Regions from separate parts of the Rahnella sp. PD12R genome, predicted to be linked through region 1. Evidence: predicted binding sites of a transcription regulator. Region 1 holds the regulator's gene; the other holds the start of a gene.
What was found. Region 1 encodes PurR, which represses purine synthesis genes. Its sites were predicted from a motif close to CANGCAAACGTTTGCNTG; they were not measured.

Region 1 (9,434 bases):
ACAAACATCAGTGAGCCGACATTAAGCGCGATCTGATGGCTGGCGACGGCCACGATACCTAGCGGTGAAACCAGCAGCGCGACAATGGCAAACAGCGTCACTTCAAAGAACAGCGCCAACGCAATTGGCATCCCGAGCTGAATCAGACGGCGCAGCGTCGGCCAGTCAGGTTTTGCAAAGCGGGAAGGGGCGACGATATCGCGCATCGTGTAATTGCGGCGCACGTAAAATCGCATCATGAAGAACATGACCCAGTAAACCGTGCCCGTCGCCACACCACAACCTACGCCGCCGAGAGCCGGCGCGCCAAATTTCCCGTAGATGAAGATGTAGTTAACGGGAATATTCACCAGCAGGCCGATAAACCCGAAGACCATGCCGGGTTTCGTTTTTGACAATCCTTCGCACTGATCGCGTAATACCTGAAAGAATAAATACCCCGGTGCACCCCACATGATGGCGTGCAAATAACCGACGGCTTTTTCTCTCAGTTCAGGATCGATGTTGTGCATCAGCCCGATGAGATGATCACACTGAGACAAGACGGCGATGATCAGTACGGAAACGCCGGAAGCCAGCCAGAATCCCTGCTGGATCTGATGGCCGATTTTATCGCGGCGGCCGGCGCCGTTCAGATGAGCAACGGTGGGCGTCAGTGAAAGTAATAAACCATGGCCGAATAAAATCGCGGGCAGCCAGATGGAGGTGCCGACGGCAACCGCAGCCATATCGGTGGCACTGACTGAACCGGCCATAATGGTATCGACAACGCCCATGGCGGTCTGGGCGACCTGCGCAAGGATGACCGGGATCGCAAGCGCCAATAATACCCGCGCCTCTGCAAGGTACTTCTGCACTGATACACCTTTTTTTGTTGATTATATTGAATAAAAAACGCCACACGTGGCGGCATTTAAGAGCGGAAAATAGCCAGAAGATTGTACATCTTCAATATTTTTAAGCAAACAATGCTGTTAATGACCGGTTAAATAATGAAATTCGTCAATCCCAGACTATTTTTGTCCGCAGAGATTTGGCTTTCATTTAATTCTGCGGCAAACTGACCTTAGCGTCGTCTTAATACAGCAGATTTAAACATTGAGGAATAGGCTATGTTTACCGGAATAGTTCAGGGAACCGGAACGGTCGTGTCCATTGACGAAAAACCGAATTTCCGTACCCATGTAGTGCGTCTGCCTGAGGATATGCTTGATAACCTCCAGCTGGGGGCTTCTGTCGCGCACAACGGTTGTTGTCTGACGGTCACAGAAGTGAAGGGGGATTTAGTCAGTTTCGATCTGATGAAAGAAACCCTGCGTCTGACCAACCTCGGCGATCTGAACGTCGGTGATCAGGTCAATCTGGAACGCGCAGCGCGTTTTAATGATGAAATCGGCGGGCATCTAATGTCCGGGCATATTATTTGTACTGCCGAAGTGGCGAAAATTCTGACGTCAGAAAATAACCGTCAAATCTGGTTCCGCATGCCGCATGAAGATTTAATGAAATATGTATTACATAAAGGGTATATCGGGATTGATGGTATCAGCCTGACCATCGGAGAAGTGACCCGCACCCGTTTTTGTGTGCATTTAATTCCTGAAACGCTGCAAAGAACCACGCTCGGCACTAAGCGTCTCGGGGATAAAATTAATATTGAAATTGATCCGCAAACGCAGGCCATCGTCGATACGGTTGAACGTGTGCTGGCCAGCCGCGAAGCCGCAATAGCCACTGCGCAGGCGATGATCGAAAAGGCTGAATAATTATTTTCAGCACGTGTGTGAAGAAGCACCAAAGCAAAAAACCGGACATTAACGTCCGGTTTTTTGCTTTGGTAGCGCGGTAAAAGAATTTTGCGCATTAGCGCGGCACGCGCATCCCGCCATCCACACCTTCAGGGCTGAACACAACTTGCCAGAGCTGAATATCACGCGCTCTGAATGCACCCGCACAGGCATTCAGATAGTAGGTGAACATCCGGTGAAAACGGTCGCCGTAACGTTCTGCCAGTTCAGGCCAATGTTTCTGGAAACGTTCATTCCAGGCCATCAGAGTACGATCATAATCTGCGCCGATGTTGTGCCAGTCTTCCATCACAAACAATGACTCGCTGTTTTGAGCAATTTGCTGGACAGATGGCAGGCATCCGTTAGGGAAGATGTATTTATCTATCCACGGATCGACACTCAGATCTGTTTTGTTGGAACCGATGGTGTGCAGCAGGAAAATGCCGTCAGGTTTGATGTTGCGTCGGGCGACATTAAAGTAGGTCTCATAATTCTTTGGACCCACATGTTCGAACATACCGACGGAAACAACACGGTCAAACTGATCGTTAAGATCGCGGTAATCCTGTAGCAAAATGGTGACGTCCAGACCTTCGCAGCGTTTCTGGGCCAGCTTTTGTTGTTCGGCAGAAATCGTAACACCGACGACGCTGACGCCATAATTGCGGGCTGCAAACTCAGAGAGTCCACCCCAGCCGCAGCCGATATCGAGCAAACGCTGGCCCGGTTTCAGTTGCAGTTTATCGCAGATCATTTTGAGTTTAGCTTCCTGCGCTTCTTCAAGCGTGGTGGCATCTTTCCAGTAGCCACAGGAATATTGCATATACGGGTCGAGCATCAGGGTAAATAAATCATTACCTAAATCGTAATGTTCTTTCCCGACGATCCATGCCCGTTTGCGGGACTGAAGATTGGTGAGGCGTGCTGCTGCGATACGTAGTGTGTCTTTAAAATGGTGGGGGAGTTTATTTTCCAAACCGGCACGGAGAACGCGCTGGAAAAATATATCAAGGCGCTCGCATTCCCACCAACCATCCATATAACTTTCACCCAGACCCAAAGAACCTTCCTGTAAAACACGCTTGAAAAAGTCAGTGTTTTTTACTTTAAGGTCGAAAGGGCGATTACCGTTAACCTGGATGTCTGCCGTAGCCAGCATTTCACTGACTATCCGATACCACTGATTGTCCTGAATGCTTTGGTCTTCTATACACGATGAACTCATAGCTTCTCCATCACTTTCTCTTCTGACTTATTAACCTGCCGGGAAAAGCAAAGGCTATTTGTGCAGGTCTTTATGAGAACAGACGACTTGCGCCACGTCCGATATTCGACACCAACAGAGGAAATTAGAAGAACGCCTGCACACAAAATGTGGGCAGGAAAATCATCCTTGAAAAACGAACCAGAATAAATAGTGTGACGCGATCCTCGCGCCGACGCTAAGTATGTAATAAAAGTATTGTAAAAATGCTATTTTATTGGGTTCAGTTGAGTATAGGCTCGCCGGCTGGCATTCTCAATAGTTAATCGCTGCGAATGTAAATGTCCATTAAGTGATTGTTACTTAAAGTCATTATCACTATTAATTCGCATGCCGTGCCTGCTGTTTCTGCTCCGGTTCCTGTTCACCAGATTGCCCTTCTTCCTGACGCTGTGACAGCCAGCGGCCTAAAACTACCAACAGTAGTGTAGACAGCATCGTGGTGACTGTCGCCATGAGTGGTTGCACAATAAATGCGGAAACCAGCAAACTCGCGAGGAAACACAGACCCAACTGCAGGGTATTTTGCAACGCCGCGGCCTTACCTGTATTAGCAGGAAATGGCATTAATGCATTTGCGACAACAATGGGATAAATCGCGCCATTCACCAAAGCCATCAGACAGAACGGAATTAACAGACTCACCAGCCCCGCATCAGTAAATATAGCCACGCCGAACAGACCCGCCACACTGATGCCATAACCTGCCAGCAGCCACGGCAGGACCTTATTCCCATCCGTTTTGCTGATCAGCACACGACATCCAAAACCGCCCAGTAGGAAAGCAATAGTCTGCGGGACGTAGCTCAGGCCAATCACGCCCGGGGAATATCCCATGTCGCTGAGAATAAACGGGGAACCGGTCAGCCACGCAAAAAAGCCAGCAGAGCAGGCGGCATAAATCATCACGTTACCGCTGTAAACCCGCGAAGCGAGAAGCTTTGCGAAACCGGCTTTATCAGCAGGAGCATGAGCCTTTGGCGCATTTTCACGCAGTGTGAACGTGGTGATAAGTAAGATAGCTGCCACAGCGGTCAGCAGAACGAAAATCGCTTCCCAGTCAAAATGGTTGAGAACCCAGGCGCCCAGTAAAGGTGCCAGAGCAGGGGAAAGCGCAACCAGCGGCATGATGCTGGCAAAGGTTTTTTTAGCAACATCGGCAGAAAAGCGATCCACCACCAGCGCCTGCCAGGTGACGGCGGCGGCGCAGACGCCGACAGCTTGCAGAAAACGCAGAGCCAGCAGGGCGCGGACATTCTCAACCCACAGCACGCCCAGACAACCGACAACAAAGAGCGCCAAGCCAATCAGCAATACCGGTTTGCGGCCAATCTTGTCGGACAGTGGCCCCCACAACAGCTGGCCGATGGCAAATCCGCCAAGGAAAATACTCAGGCTGGCACTGATCATCCCCGGGCTGGTCATCAGGCTGGTTTGCATTGCACTGAAGGCCGGAAGGTACATATCTGTCGCTAAAAAGCCAAGCATGCTCAGCCCGGCAAGATAGAGCATAAATCCAAGTGAGGGTTTCATTATTGTCTCTTTAATTTATTTATTGCAGATGATTTGACGCGGAAATCGTATCGGATGCGGAGTTTAACGCTTTGATAACAGGCTTGTGAAACGCTAATATTTGCAATCTGCTATCAAAAATATTGAAGGCTAAACGATGTGGTCAGAATATGCTCTTGAAGTGGTCGATGCTGTCGCCCGAACAGGCAGTTTCAGCGCTGCTGCGCAGGACTTGCACCGGGTTCCTTCTGCCATCAGCTACACCGTTCGTCAGCTTGAACAGTGGCTGGCTGTTCCGTTGTTTGAACGCAGACACCGCGACGTTGTTCTGACTCCTGCCGGTAAAGTTTTTGTCGATGAAGCACGCGTTCTGACAAAAAAAATGATAGCGACCCGCCGCCAGTGTCAGCAGGTCGCCAACGGCTGGCGCGGAGAATTACGGGTGGCCGTTGACCGTATCGTTAGACCCGCGCGGACGCGGCGGCTGGTGCTGGATTTCTATCGCCATTTCCCGGATACCGAACTCATCATTCATTCTGAAGTCTTTAACGGTGTCTGGGACGCGCTGGTAGACGGGCGGGCGGATGTCGCCATCGGCGCGACGCGGGCGATCCCCGTCGGAGGACGGTTCAATTTCCGCGATATGGGTTTTATGGACTGGCATTGTGTGGTCAGCGCACAACATCCGCTGGCGCAGACGTCGGGAACACTGAGTGACGATCAGTTACGGCCTTATCCGGCGCTTTGCCTGGAAGATACATCGCGGACATTGCCGAAACGCGATACCTGGACGCTGGATAACCAGCGGCGGCTGGTGGTTCCCGACTGGACGTGTGCGCTGGAATGTCTGAATGAAGGTTTATGCGTAGGCATGATGCCGGTTCACCGCGTGACGCCCTGGATTGAACAGCAGAAATTGCAGGTTCTGTCGCTGGAAAATACATTTCCGGACAGCCCGTGCTGCCTGACGTGGGATCAGAGCAATCCGTCGCCTTCGCTGGCGTGGCTGCTGGAATACATGGGCGATACGGAAACGATGAACCGGGAATGGTTGCGCGACTGACAAAAAAAACGCCTGCGGCACAGGCGTTTAATGAAAGTTAACGGCGGTAATCGCGGTACGGGCCGTCGGCCACGGAACGGCGCTCAACCAGTTTCGGATGCACTTCAATGGTCTGCGACTCTTCGCGTTTGCTGATAATTCTGTCCAGCAGCATGGTAAATGCCATTTCGCCCAGACGTTCTTTTGGCTGATGAACTGTCGTCAGTGCCGGCGAGAAATAGCGCGCATTACGCACGTTGTCATAGCCAATCACGGAAATATCCTGCGGTACGCGCAGGCCCAGTTCATCGGCGGCACAAATTGCGCCCATTGCCATCACGTCGCCGCCACAGAATACGGCCGTCGGACGGTTTTTCTGCATCAGAATTTTGTGCATGGCCTGATAGCCCGATTCCGGCTCAAAGTCGCCCTGAACGACCCATTCTTCACGAAGAGGAATATTGGCTTCCGTCAGTGCTTTCACGAAGCCCTGGAAACGGCCGCCGCCGGTGTTTCGCGCCAGCTGCCCCGGGATCACGCCGATATCACGATGACCACGTTCAATCAGATAACGTCCGGCCATATAACCGCCTTCGAACGCGTTATCGATAATGCTGTCGGTGAAATTCTTACGCGCTTCGCCCCAGTCCATCACAACCATCGGGATGGAGCGGTATTCTTCAAGCATGTTCAGCAATTCGTCCGGATATTCCGCGCACATCACCAGTAAACCGTCGACGCGCTTTTGCGCCAGCATTTGCAGGTAGGCCTGTTGCTTCTCCAGATTATTGTGCGAGTTACACAAAATCAGCGTATAGCCTTTTGAGAAACAGCTGTTTTCCACGGCCTCAATCACTTCGGCGAAGTAGGGCGCTTCACTGGACGTTGCCAGCAGGCCGATAGTTTTAGTGTTATTGACCTTCAGGCTGCGTGCCACGGCGCTGGGAGAATAGTGTAACTCTTTGATTGCAAGGAGAACCGCGGCTCGGGTTTCTTCGGCGACGAAACGGGTTTTATTGATGACGTGCGACACGGTTGTGGTGGAAACGCCAGCGCGCTTTGCGACATCTTTAATCGTTGCCATGTAAAAAATGACTCCTGTGCTCACGTGTTTCAGCACGTTAGCATTATGTTAATCGTTTGCTTGCGTGGATTTAACTGCTGACTTCGAAAAGGGCAGTGAAATCGTTGGGTGGATTCTTCAGAGTGAGGCGTGAAATGCTCTCGGGTGAAATCGACCGGCACACAGGCGTGGTAACCGACAATTTTCACTTATAATGCAGGAAAGTGGAAGTAAAATTGTCATGAACCTGTTGTCATTCAGCACAAGATTTTAAATGCGAATTGTGAGAAAATGCGTTGGCACACATTTAGTGTGGCTAAACGAACGCCACAATTTGATCCGTAAGGGGGTTTGATGGACAGCAACCTGAAATTTTCTTTGATCACTACGGTCTGCGCTTTGCTCGTGATTATTGCTTTCAGCTTCACCGCAGTGATGAACTGATTTGCGTGAAAGCCGCAATAAAAAAGGGCGATTACCTATAACAGGAATCGCCCTTTTCAATTTTACGCAGTCACCCGTTCCGCCGATACTCTTCCCTGCAGAAACTCTTCGTTAAATGCTATTCAATGGCTGATTAGCGAAACTTCAGACTTAACGAATTGTTTATTATCGGATCGTCTTAGGGGTCATTACCCGACGTGCGCCTACATAATGATCTTGCCAGTAATCGTCACCCAGTGAGGTGATCTTAATGTCTTCGCCGGTGCGCGGTGACTGGATAAACTTCCCGTTTCCTACGTAAACACCGACATGGTCTGCGGCGCCTCGGTTATTAATCCGGAAGAAAACCAGATCGCCGGATTCTAATTCACCCCGTTTGACCGGAGCCGCATCGCGCAAGTGGTACATTTCATTCGCTGTGCGGGGCATTTTAATGCGGATCAAATCTTTGTATGCGTAGTAAACCAGTCCGCTGCAGTCGAAACCTGTATTCGGTGACGTTCCGCCCCAGCGGTAAGGTTTGCCGACCTGGTGCATCAGTTTGGTCATCGCAGTTTGTTGTGCGTGCTGATAACGTTTCTTGTGTGTGGCGCTGAGCGTTATCGGTTTACTGTCTTCTTCACGTAACTTTTTGCCTTTGCGGTGGCGGCCATACGCTTCTTTTTTACTGGCCTTTTCACTGCTGTTTTTAGCGAGAGAGCGGGTTTTCGTTTGCTTCCCTGCTTTCGCCTCGGCCCGTGTTGTCTTGAGTGTTTTTTCTTTTTTACTCTCGGCCCGCGTCGTTTTTACTGTTTTTTCAGAAGACGTCTTTCGCTTAACCAGTTCAGTGCTTTTGACTTTCTTCTTCGAATTTTTTTCCTGAGTTTTAGGTTCTGAAACCGGCGCGACTTTGGTTTTCTTGCTGGTTTTCGCGGCTGCCGTTTTTCGCTTTCGGCGTTCTTCAGGCGTGACCTGGTTAACATGACTCTTTCGCTGGTCGGCCGCGACACGAGTCTGTGGCGACGCATGAGCCATATTCAGAAACAGCTGGGTAAAGAGCAGCACAAAAAGCGTGAACAGTAAGCGCATAGCTTCGTTACCATGAGTGGTAGGGTTAAACATCAGGGATGTCAGAGTATTGCCTAAAAGAACGAGACAAAAAAGCACGAATTGCCTCGATTCTAGATCATATTGTGAGAAAAAGTTAATAGCTTTTTTTATGTCGAAATAACCGCCATTTTTAGTCAAAAAAATAACCACTTTTCATCATGTTATTATTTAAGTTAAAGAATGGGATTTTGCAAATCTGACATTATCGTGGAACGGCAAAAATGTTATTCTCGATGAATCTTTAAATATGTGAGCCTTAACGCAAGCGCTGAAGATTGTTTAGGAAAATGCCAGTATTGAGAAAGACCCCACAAAAATTGGCGTTTTTATCTGGTGGCAGCCATCGTTACAATAGAAAGCATTGTGATTGCGCACCGTCTCTGTGTGCTGCGCGTGAAGAGTAATGACCGTGACAGCCTGTACCGGCTTGAGGAAGCAAGAAATGACCACTCCAACGATTGAAAAAATTCAGAAGCAAGTTTCTGAAAACCCGATTCTGCTGTACATGAAAGGTTCTCCAAAACTGCCAAGCTGCGGTTTCTCTGCACAGGCCGTTCAGGCGCTGTCTGCGTGCGGCGAGCGTTTCGCTTACGTTGATATCCTGCAGAACCCGGATATCCGTGCTGAGATGCCAAAATTTGCAAACTGGCCAACGTTCCCGCAGCTGTGGGTTGATGGTGAACTGGTTGGCGGCTGCGACATCGTGGTTGAGATGTTCCAGCGCGGTGAACTGCAACAGCTGATCAAAGAAACGGCTGAGAAATACAAATCCTCTGAAGAGTAATTCAGGGCGATTCAGAAGTACCGGCAGCCTGACCCGGGGTTACCGGTAAAAAAAGAGCGACATTATGTCGCTCTTTTTATTTGTCCTTCCGACCGCATGAAAGCCGCGAAAATTATTGCTGATTCTCTTCCGGCGCTTCTTCCGCTTCGTTTTCATCCGCAGAAAGTGCCAGCGGCCAGCCGCCGAGACGTTTCCAGCGATTCACCAGCTCGCAGAACAGTTCTGCTGTGCGTTCAGTGTCGTACAGGGCGGAGTGTGCCTGACTGCTGTCAAACACAATACCTGCGCTGATACAGGCCTTCGCCAGCACGGTTTGCCCGAGCACCAGCCCGCTTAACGCGGCGGTATCAAAGGTGGCAAACGGATGGAAAGGATTGCGTTTTAGCCCCGCGCGTTCGGCGGCGGCCATCAGGAAACTGTGGTCGAAATTGGCGTTATGCGCCACG
Region 2 (6,855 bases), on a different contig from region 1:
CGCTGACGGTCATTAACCAGTGGCAACTGGCTGTACGTCAGGGTGACACGGCGCGGTATCTGTCAACGCTGACGCCACAGCATCCTTATTACGCCAAAATGCACGATGCCCTGAAGCTGATGCTGGCAGACAATCGTCCGTGGCCCGTGATGAACGGCGCGGCGAGTTTGCGTCCCGACCAAATCAGCGATGACGTGCCTGCGCTGCGTGAAATCCTGACCCGAACGGGCATGATGGTGGCGTCCCCGGCAGAGGCTAAATCGCCGAAACCGACCGATGAAACTATTGCGCCTAACGTACCGGGAAGTGCCGCGAATGACGATTTGTCTGTCGATGAGGCCGCCGACAAAGCGCAACCAGCGACACCGGCGGTCAGTCCTTCTGCGACTTCGGTTCAGGATGTGTTGCCGACGGTTCAGGCTGGTGATACACCTGCTCCGGCCGCGCCGGTTGCTGTGTCGAATAATCAGTACACGCCGGATCTGGTCGAAGCCGTTAAGCGCTTTCAGAAATGGCAGGGGCTGGAAGCTGACGGCATTATTGGCGGACGTACGCGCCAGTGGCTGAATGCATCTCCGCAATTGCGTGCCACATTGCTGGCGCTAAACATTCAACGTTTACGTATTCTTCCGGGCAATGTTAATACGGGCATTATGGTGAATATTCCCAACTATCAGCTTACGTATTATCTCAACGGTAGCGAGGTTTTATCCTCGCGGGTCATTGTCGGGCGTCCGAGCCGCAAAACGCCGTTAATGAGCAGCGCGCTGAATAACGTTGTGGTCAATCCGCCGTGGAACGTGCCAACAACTTTAGTGCGTGAAGACATTGTGCCTAAGGCCATGAATAACCCATCGTACTTCCAGCAGCACGGTTACCAGGTGTTGTCCGGCTGGAGTAATGATGCGGAAGTGATTGATCCGGCGATGATTGACTGGGCTATGGTTTCGCCAGGTCATTTCCCGTATCGCATTCGTCAGGCACCGGGCGCGAGCAATTCCCTTGGCCGGTATAAATTCAATATGCCGAGCTCAGATGCTATTTATCTGCATGATACGCCTAACCACAACCTGTTCAGCAAAGACATTCGTGCGCTGAGTTCAGGGTGCGTTCGCGTAAACAAAGCGTCGGAACTGGCCAATATGTTGTTACAGGATGCGGGCTGGAACGATACCCGAATTTCTTCAGCGCTTCAGGGCGGTAATACGACGTATGTAGCGATCCGTCATCACATACCGGTAAAACTGTTCTATCTGACGGCCTGGGTGGCTGACGACGGTAAGCCGCAATTCCGTACAGATATTTACAATTACGATGCGACTGTGCGATCAGGTGCACAAATTTTGCCTCAGGCTGAAATATTGCTCCAATAAATGCAGTAAAACTAATCTGATAAGGGTCTGAATACTTGGCCCGACAACGAGCGTGAGCCACTGGCACGCTCGTTTTGCTTTGCAGGGTCCCTTGACTCGCGGAAATTTGGCGGTTAAGGTTCAAAACGGTTCCGAATGGGGCTTATTTTTGACTCTCTTACCGGATAGTAAACTGTTCATGAATGAAATCGACAAACATCGCCGTAAATGGCTGGCATTAGGCAGTGCCGCTATGGGGATTGCATTGCTTCCGGGTCGTGCATTCGCCACTCTTTCCACACCTCGTCCGCGTATTTTAGTGGTTAACAATCTGAATACCGGCGAAACCCTCAAAACTGAGTTTTTTGATGGAAAGCGTTATAACAAGGATGAGTTGGCCCGGTTGAATCATCTGTTCAGGGACTATCGTGCGGAAAAAGTAAAAAGCATCGATCCCGCGCTTTTCGATCACCTCTATCGTTTGCAGGTTATGCTCGGCGGAACGAATAAACCGGTTCAGTTAATTTCCGGCTACCGTTCTCTGGCGACCAATAACAGCATGCGTGAACCGGGGAGCGGCGTAGCAAAACATAGCTACCACACGCTCGGGCAGGCCATGGATTTCCATATTCAGGGCATCGAACTGAGCAATATCCGCAAAGCAGCATTAAAAATGCGGATGGGTGGTGTAGGATATTATCCACGAAGTAACTTTGTGCACATTGATACCGGGCCAGCACGAACCTGGTAGAGTGCGTAATTAATGGCCTGCCCAAACGGACAGGCCATTTTGTGGAGCCCTATGAAATTCCATCTTATTACTGTCACGGCGTTCAGCCAGAATTGCTCACTGATTTGGTGTACGAAAACGAATCAGGCCGCGCTTGTCGATCCGGGCGGAGAAGCAGCAAAAATTATCCGCGAAGTTTCCGACAAAGGTGTGCTGGTTACGCAAGTTTTGCTGACACACGGCCATCTTGATCACGTCGGCGCCGCAGCTGAACTGGCTGCCCATTATCAGGTGCCGATCATCGGGCCACAAAAGGAAGATCAGTTCCTGCTCGATGCGTTGCCAACGCAAAGCCAGATGTTCGGCCTTGATCATTGTGACCCGCTGACGCCAGACACCTGGCTGGAAGAAGGGGATACCGTGAGCGTGGGCGAAGAAATACTCTCTGTGCTGCATTGCCCGGGACATACGCCGGGACACATTGTTTTTATCAATGATAAAGCGCGTCTGGCGATTTCCGGTGATGTGATTTTTAAAGGCGGAGTAGGGCGCAGTGATTTCCCGCGCGGGGATCATCAGGCGCTGATTCACTCTATCAAAACAAAATTATTGCCGTTGGGTGATGATATCGTCTTTATTCCGGGTCACGGACCTATGTCCGATTTTGGCTATGAACGTAAAACCAACCCCTTCCTGCAGGATGAAATGCCGGTCTGGTAAACGTTTTTTGGCTAACAGAATACAAAAAGCCCGTCAGTTTCCTGACGGGCTTTTTAATGGAATTCAGAACGTCGAATTCTTACAGCACGGCGACAATGGCTTCACACAACGGCGCCATATTTTCGAGCGTAATACCGGCCACGTTGATACGGCCAGAGTTCACCGCGTAAACGCCGAATTCTTCACGCAGACGCAGCACCTGATCTTTGGTCAGGCCGCTGAATGAGAACATCCCGTTCTGATTGATGATGAAGCTGAAATCCTGCTGCGCGCCTTTTTCCTGCAACGTGCTCACAAACAGCTGACGCATGCGGTGAATACGCTGACGCATATCGCTCAGCTCCTGCTCCCACAGCGTGCGGAGTGCTTCGTTACCCAGAATAGTGGCAACAACGGCTGCGCCGTGTGCGGGCGGGTTGGAGTAGTTTGCACGGATAACGGATTTCACCTGGCTGAATGCGCGGTCTGCGGTTTCAGCATCAGCCGTCACCAGAGTACAGGCACCCACGCGCTCATTGTATAACCCGAAGTTTTTCGAGTAAGAACTCGCGACCAGCAATTCTTTGTGATTCGCCACAAACAGACGCAGCCCGGCGGCGTCTTCTTCCAGACCTTTAGCAAAACCCTGATAAGCGAAATCAAACAGCGGCAACCAGCCTTTGGCGACAGACAATTCCGCCAGCTGAGCCCACTGTTCTGCCGTCGGATCAATGCCCGTCGGGTTGTGGCAGCAGCCATGGAATAACACCACGTCGCCAGCTTGTGCTTCGCTCAGGCTTTTCAACATGCCGTCAAAGTCGAGGCTGTGATTGGCGGCGTCGTAATAATTGTATTCTGCCACTTCCAGACCGGAAGCTGAGAAAACGCCTTTATGGTTTGGCCAGCTTGGGTTGCTGACCCACACGCGTCTGGCGCTGGTCTGAGTGGCGATAAAATCGGCAGCAATACGCAATGCGCCGGTACCGCCCGGGGTTTGTGCGGTGCGGGCACGTTTGTCGGCAATCACAGCGCTGTTTTTGCCAAACAGCAATTCCTGCGTGCAGCGTGCGAAATCAGGTAACCCGTCGATGCTCAGATAGGTTTTTGTCGTTTCATTTTCCAACAAGAATTGTTCGGCTTTCTTCACACTGGCGAGAACCGGCGTTTTACCGGTTTCATCTTTATAAACACCAATCCCCAGATTGATTTTATTTGAGCGGTCGTCCGCGCGGAAAAGATCGGAAAGACCCAGAATCGGGTCGGCGGGTGCTGCAGTGATTTTTTCAAACATGTTGGAAATTTCCATAGCCTGATATTACGAAAGAGGGCATCAGGGTAACGCCGGAGCCTCTTTTTGCCAACCGTTTGCGGGAAAAAGAAAGCAGAGTTGTGAGAAAGCGTACGAGATTAAAATAATTTATGAGATAGGGTGGCAAAGCCCTTTTCAGGCAAATGCTAAAAAAGCAAAAGACAGAGCCGAAGCCCTGCCTTGATATCCACTTTGATGCGCCCGAAAGCGCATCGTTAAGCGATATTAGAACTGGTATTGCAGACCAACACCAACAACGTTGTCAGTGCTCACACCAGCTGCTTTGGTGTAATCAGTGTCATCCAACAGGTTGATTTTATAGTCAACATAGGTAGACATGTTTTTGTTGAAGTAGTAGTAGGTACCCACTTCAATATATTTGACCAGGTCAGCATCGCCGCCAGCATAGGTAGCGCCATTGCCAGACAGACCAGTCAGGTCCTTACCTTTAGATTGCAAGTATGCGATAGATGGACGCAGGCCGAAGTCGAACTGGTATTGCGCAACAACTTCGAAGTTTTGAGTTTTGTTCGCGATGAGTGAAGAATCACCAGCATAAGCTGTGGTGTTCAGAGATTCACCGTAGAACGCTGCCAGGTAAAGGTTGTTCGCATCGTATTTAGTACCGAATGCGTATGCAGAGGCTTTATCACCATTACCATCAAGTTTCTGAGTATTAGTACGGTTTGAAGAGAAGTACGCGCCAGTAATGCTCACGCCGGAGTTGCCGATTGCGTAAGCGGCAGAAGTACCCCAGCCGTCACCGTTCTGATTGATTGCAGAACTACGTGGAACAGAGGTAATGCCATTAACGGTTGTTTCAGCGTTACGATCGTTCTCGTTTTTACCCTGATACTGAACAGCAAAGCTCAGGCCATCAACCAGGCCGAAGAAGTTGCTGTTACGGTAAGTAGCCAGACCATTTGCACGACCAACCATGAAGTTGTCGTTATTCTGGTACATGGTATCATCGCCGAACACTGGCAGTTGGTCAGTGTAGGACATTACGTCGTAAATTACGCCGTAGTTACGACCATAGTCGAAAGAACCTGCATCACCGAATTTCAGACCTGCAAAGCCCAGACGAGTTTTGTTACCTTTGTCGCCATCGCTTTCAGCATGGTTAGCCTGAACGTTGTATTCCCACTGGCCGTACCCGGTCAGTTGGTCAGTAATTTGAGTTTCGCCTTTGAAGCCGAAACGAACATAAGTTTGGTCACCGTCACTGCCGGTGTCATCAGAGAACTGGTGGCGTGCATCAACTTTACCGTACAGGTCCAGTTTGTTGCCGTCTTTGTTATAGATTTCTGCTGCATTAGCTGCACCAGCAACTAACAGAGCTGGGATTACCACTGCAAGAATGTTGCGCTTCATCATTATTATTACCCTCATTGGTTTTATTCGGACACCTGCCACTGCCGTGAATAATTCTTTACGGAACTATTCATGAAAGTTTGGTGTCTCCTGTGTCTGAACGCACTATTCCATCCGAGGTTCGCTTAATCCATAGCGAAAATGCTACTAAATTACTAAATATGTTTCAGTGGGAAAAATTGTATTTCAAAATGTGAATTTTACGGAACTTTGTGACGGGGATCTATCTTTAAAAATGACAAAGGCCAGCTAAGCTGGCCTTTGAATTGTGGCAATTTTGTAAAATAAAAATACGTTACTTAATTAGAAGGTTGCATTACGTGGTGTGCGCGGGAACGGGATCACATCACGCACGTTTTGGACGCCGGTCACATAAGCAACTAAACGCTCAAAACCTAACCCGAAGCCAGAGTGTGGCACGGTGCCGTAACGACGAAGATCGCGATACCACCAATAATCTTCTTGTTTAAGTCCCATCTCAGCCATACGCGCGTCCAATACATCCAGACGTTCCTCACGCTGAGAACCCCCGATAATCTCACCAATGCCCGGTGCCAGAACATCCATCGCGGCAACCGTCTTGCCGTCGTCGTTCAGGCGCATATAGAAAGATTTGATATCTTTAGGATAATTTTTCACAACGACCGGCGCTTTAAAATGCTGCTCAGCAAGATAGCGTTCGTGTTCTGATGAAAGATCCACACCCCATGAAACCGGGTTTTCGAATTTCTGGCCGCAATTCATTAGGATTTCTACTGCATCGGTGTAATCCACCTGCGCGAAATCGGAGGTTACAAAACGCTCCAGGCGCGCAACAGCATCTTTGTCTACGCGTTCTGCAAAAAAGGCCATATCGTCTGAACGTTCGTTAAGAACGGCCTGAAAAACATACTTCAGCATGTTTTCAGCCAGTGACGCGATATCGTCAAGCGTTGCAAAAGCGATTTCAGGTTCAACCATCCAGAACTCAGCGAGGTGGCGGCTGGTGTTGGAGTTTTCTGCACGGAATGTCGGGCCGAAGGTGTAAACCTTGGAGAGCGCGCAAGCATAGGCTTCGCCGTTAAGCTGGCCGGAAACGGTCAGGAAAGATTCTTTACCGAAGAAGTCTTCGCTGAAATCCACTTCGCCTTTGTCGGTACGCGGCAGGTTTTGCAGATCCAGCGTGGAAACGCGGAACATCTCGCCTGCGCCTTCAGTATCAGAAGCAGTGATCAGCGGAGTTGATACCCAGAAGTAGCCGTTTTCGTGATAGAAACGGTGAATCGCCTGAGACAGGGTGTTACGCACGCGGGCAACCGCACCAATCAGGTTTGTGCGCGGACGCAGGTGAGCTACTTCACGTAAATATTCGATGCTGTGGCGTTTTGCCGCCATCGGATAAGTATCAGGAT

Region 2: the regulator PurR is predicted to act here: its motif matches at 4,136-4,153, upstream of KWG64_RS06690 (amino acid aminotransferase).

Annotation. Positions count from the first base shown of each region.
Region 1 is NZ_JAHTMS010000011.1:42,361-51,794, forward strand. It holds gene KWG64_RS19885 (MATE family efflux transporter) at 1-857, opposite strand, end outside; gene KWG64_RS19890 (riboflavin synthase subunit alpha) at 1,113-1,766, shown strand; gene cfa (cyclopropane fatty acyl phospholipid synthase) at 1,864-3,015, opposite strand; gene punC (purine nucleoside transporter PunC) at 3,376-4,587, opposite strand; gene punR (DNA-binding transcriptional activator PunR) at 4,724-5,629, shown strand; gene purR (HTH-type transcriptional repressor PurR) at 5,667-6,692, opposite strand; gene KWG64_RS25910 (YnhF family membrane protein) at 7,026-7,115, shown strand; gene KWG64_RS19920 (C40 family peptidase) at 7,281-8,183, opposite strand; gene KWG64_RS19925 (Grx4 family monothiol glutaredoxin) at 8,647-8,988, shown strand; gene rnt (ribonuclease T) at 9,101-9,434, opposite strand, start outside.
Region 2 is NZ_JAHTMS010000002.1:560,805-567,659, reverse strand. It holds gene ldtD (L,D-transpeptidase) at 1-1,373, shown strand, start outside; gene KWG64_RS06700 (YcbK family protein) at 1,552-2,103, shown strand; gene KWG64_RS06695 (MBL fold metallo-hydrolase) at 2,155-2,802, shown strand; gene KWG64_RS06690 (amino acid aminotransferase) at 2,882-4,072, opposite strand; gene ompC (porin OmpC) at 4,316-5,467, opposite strand; gene asnS (asparagine--tRNA ligase) at 5,768-6,855, opposite strand, start outside.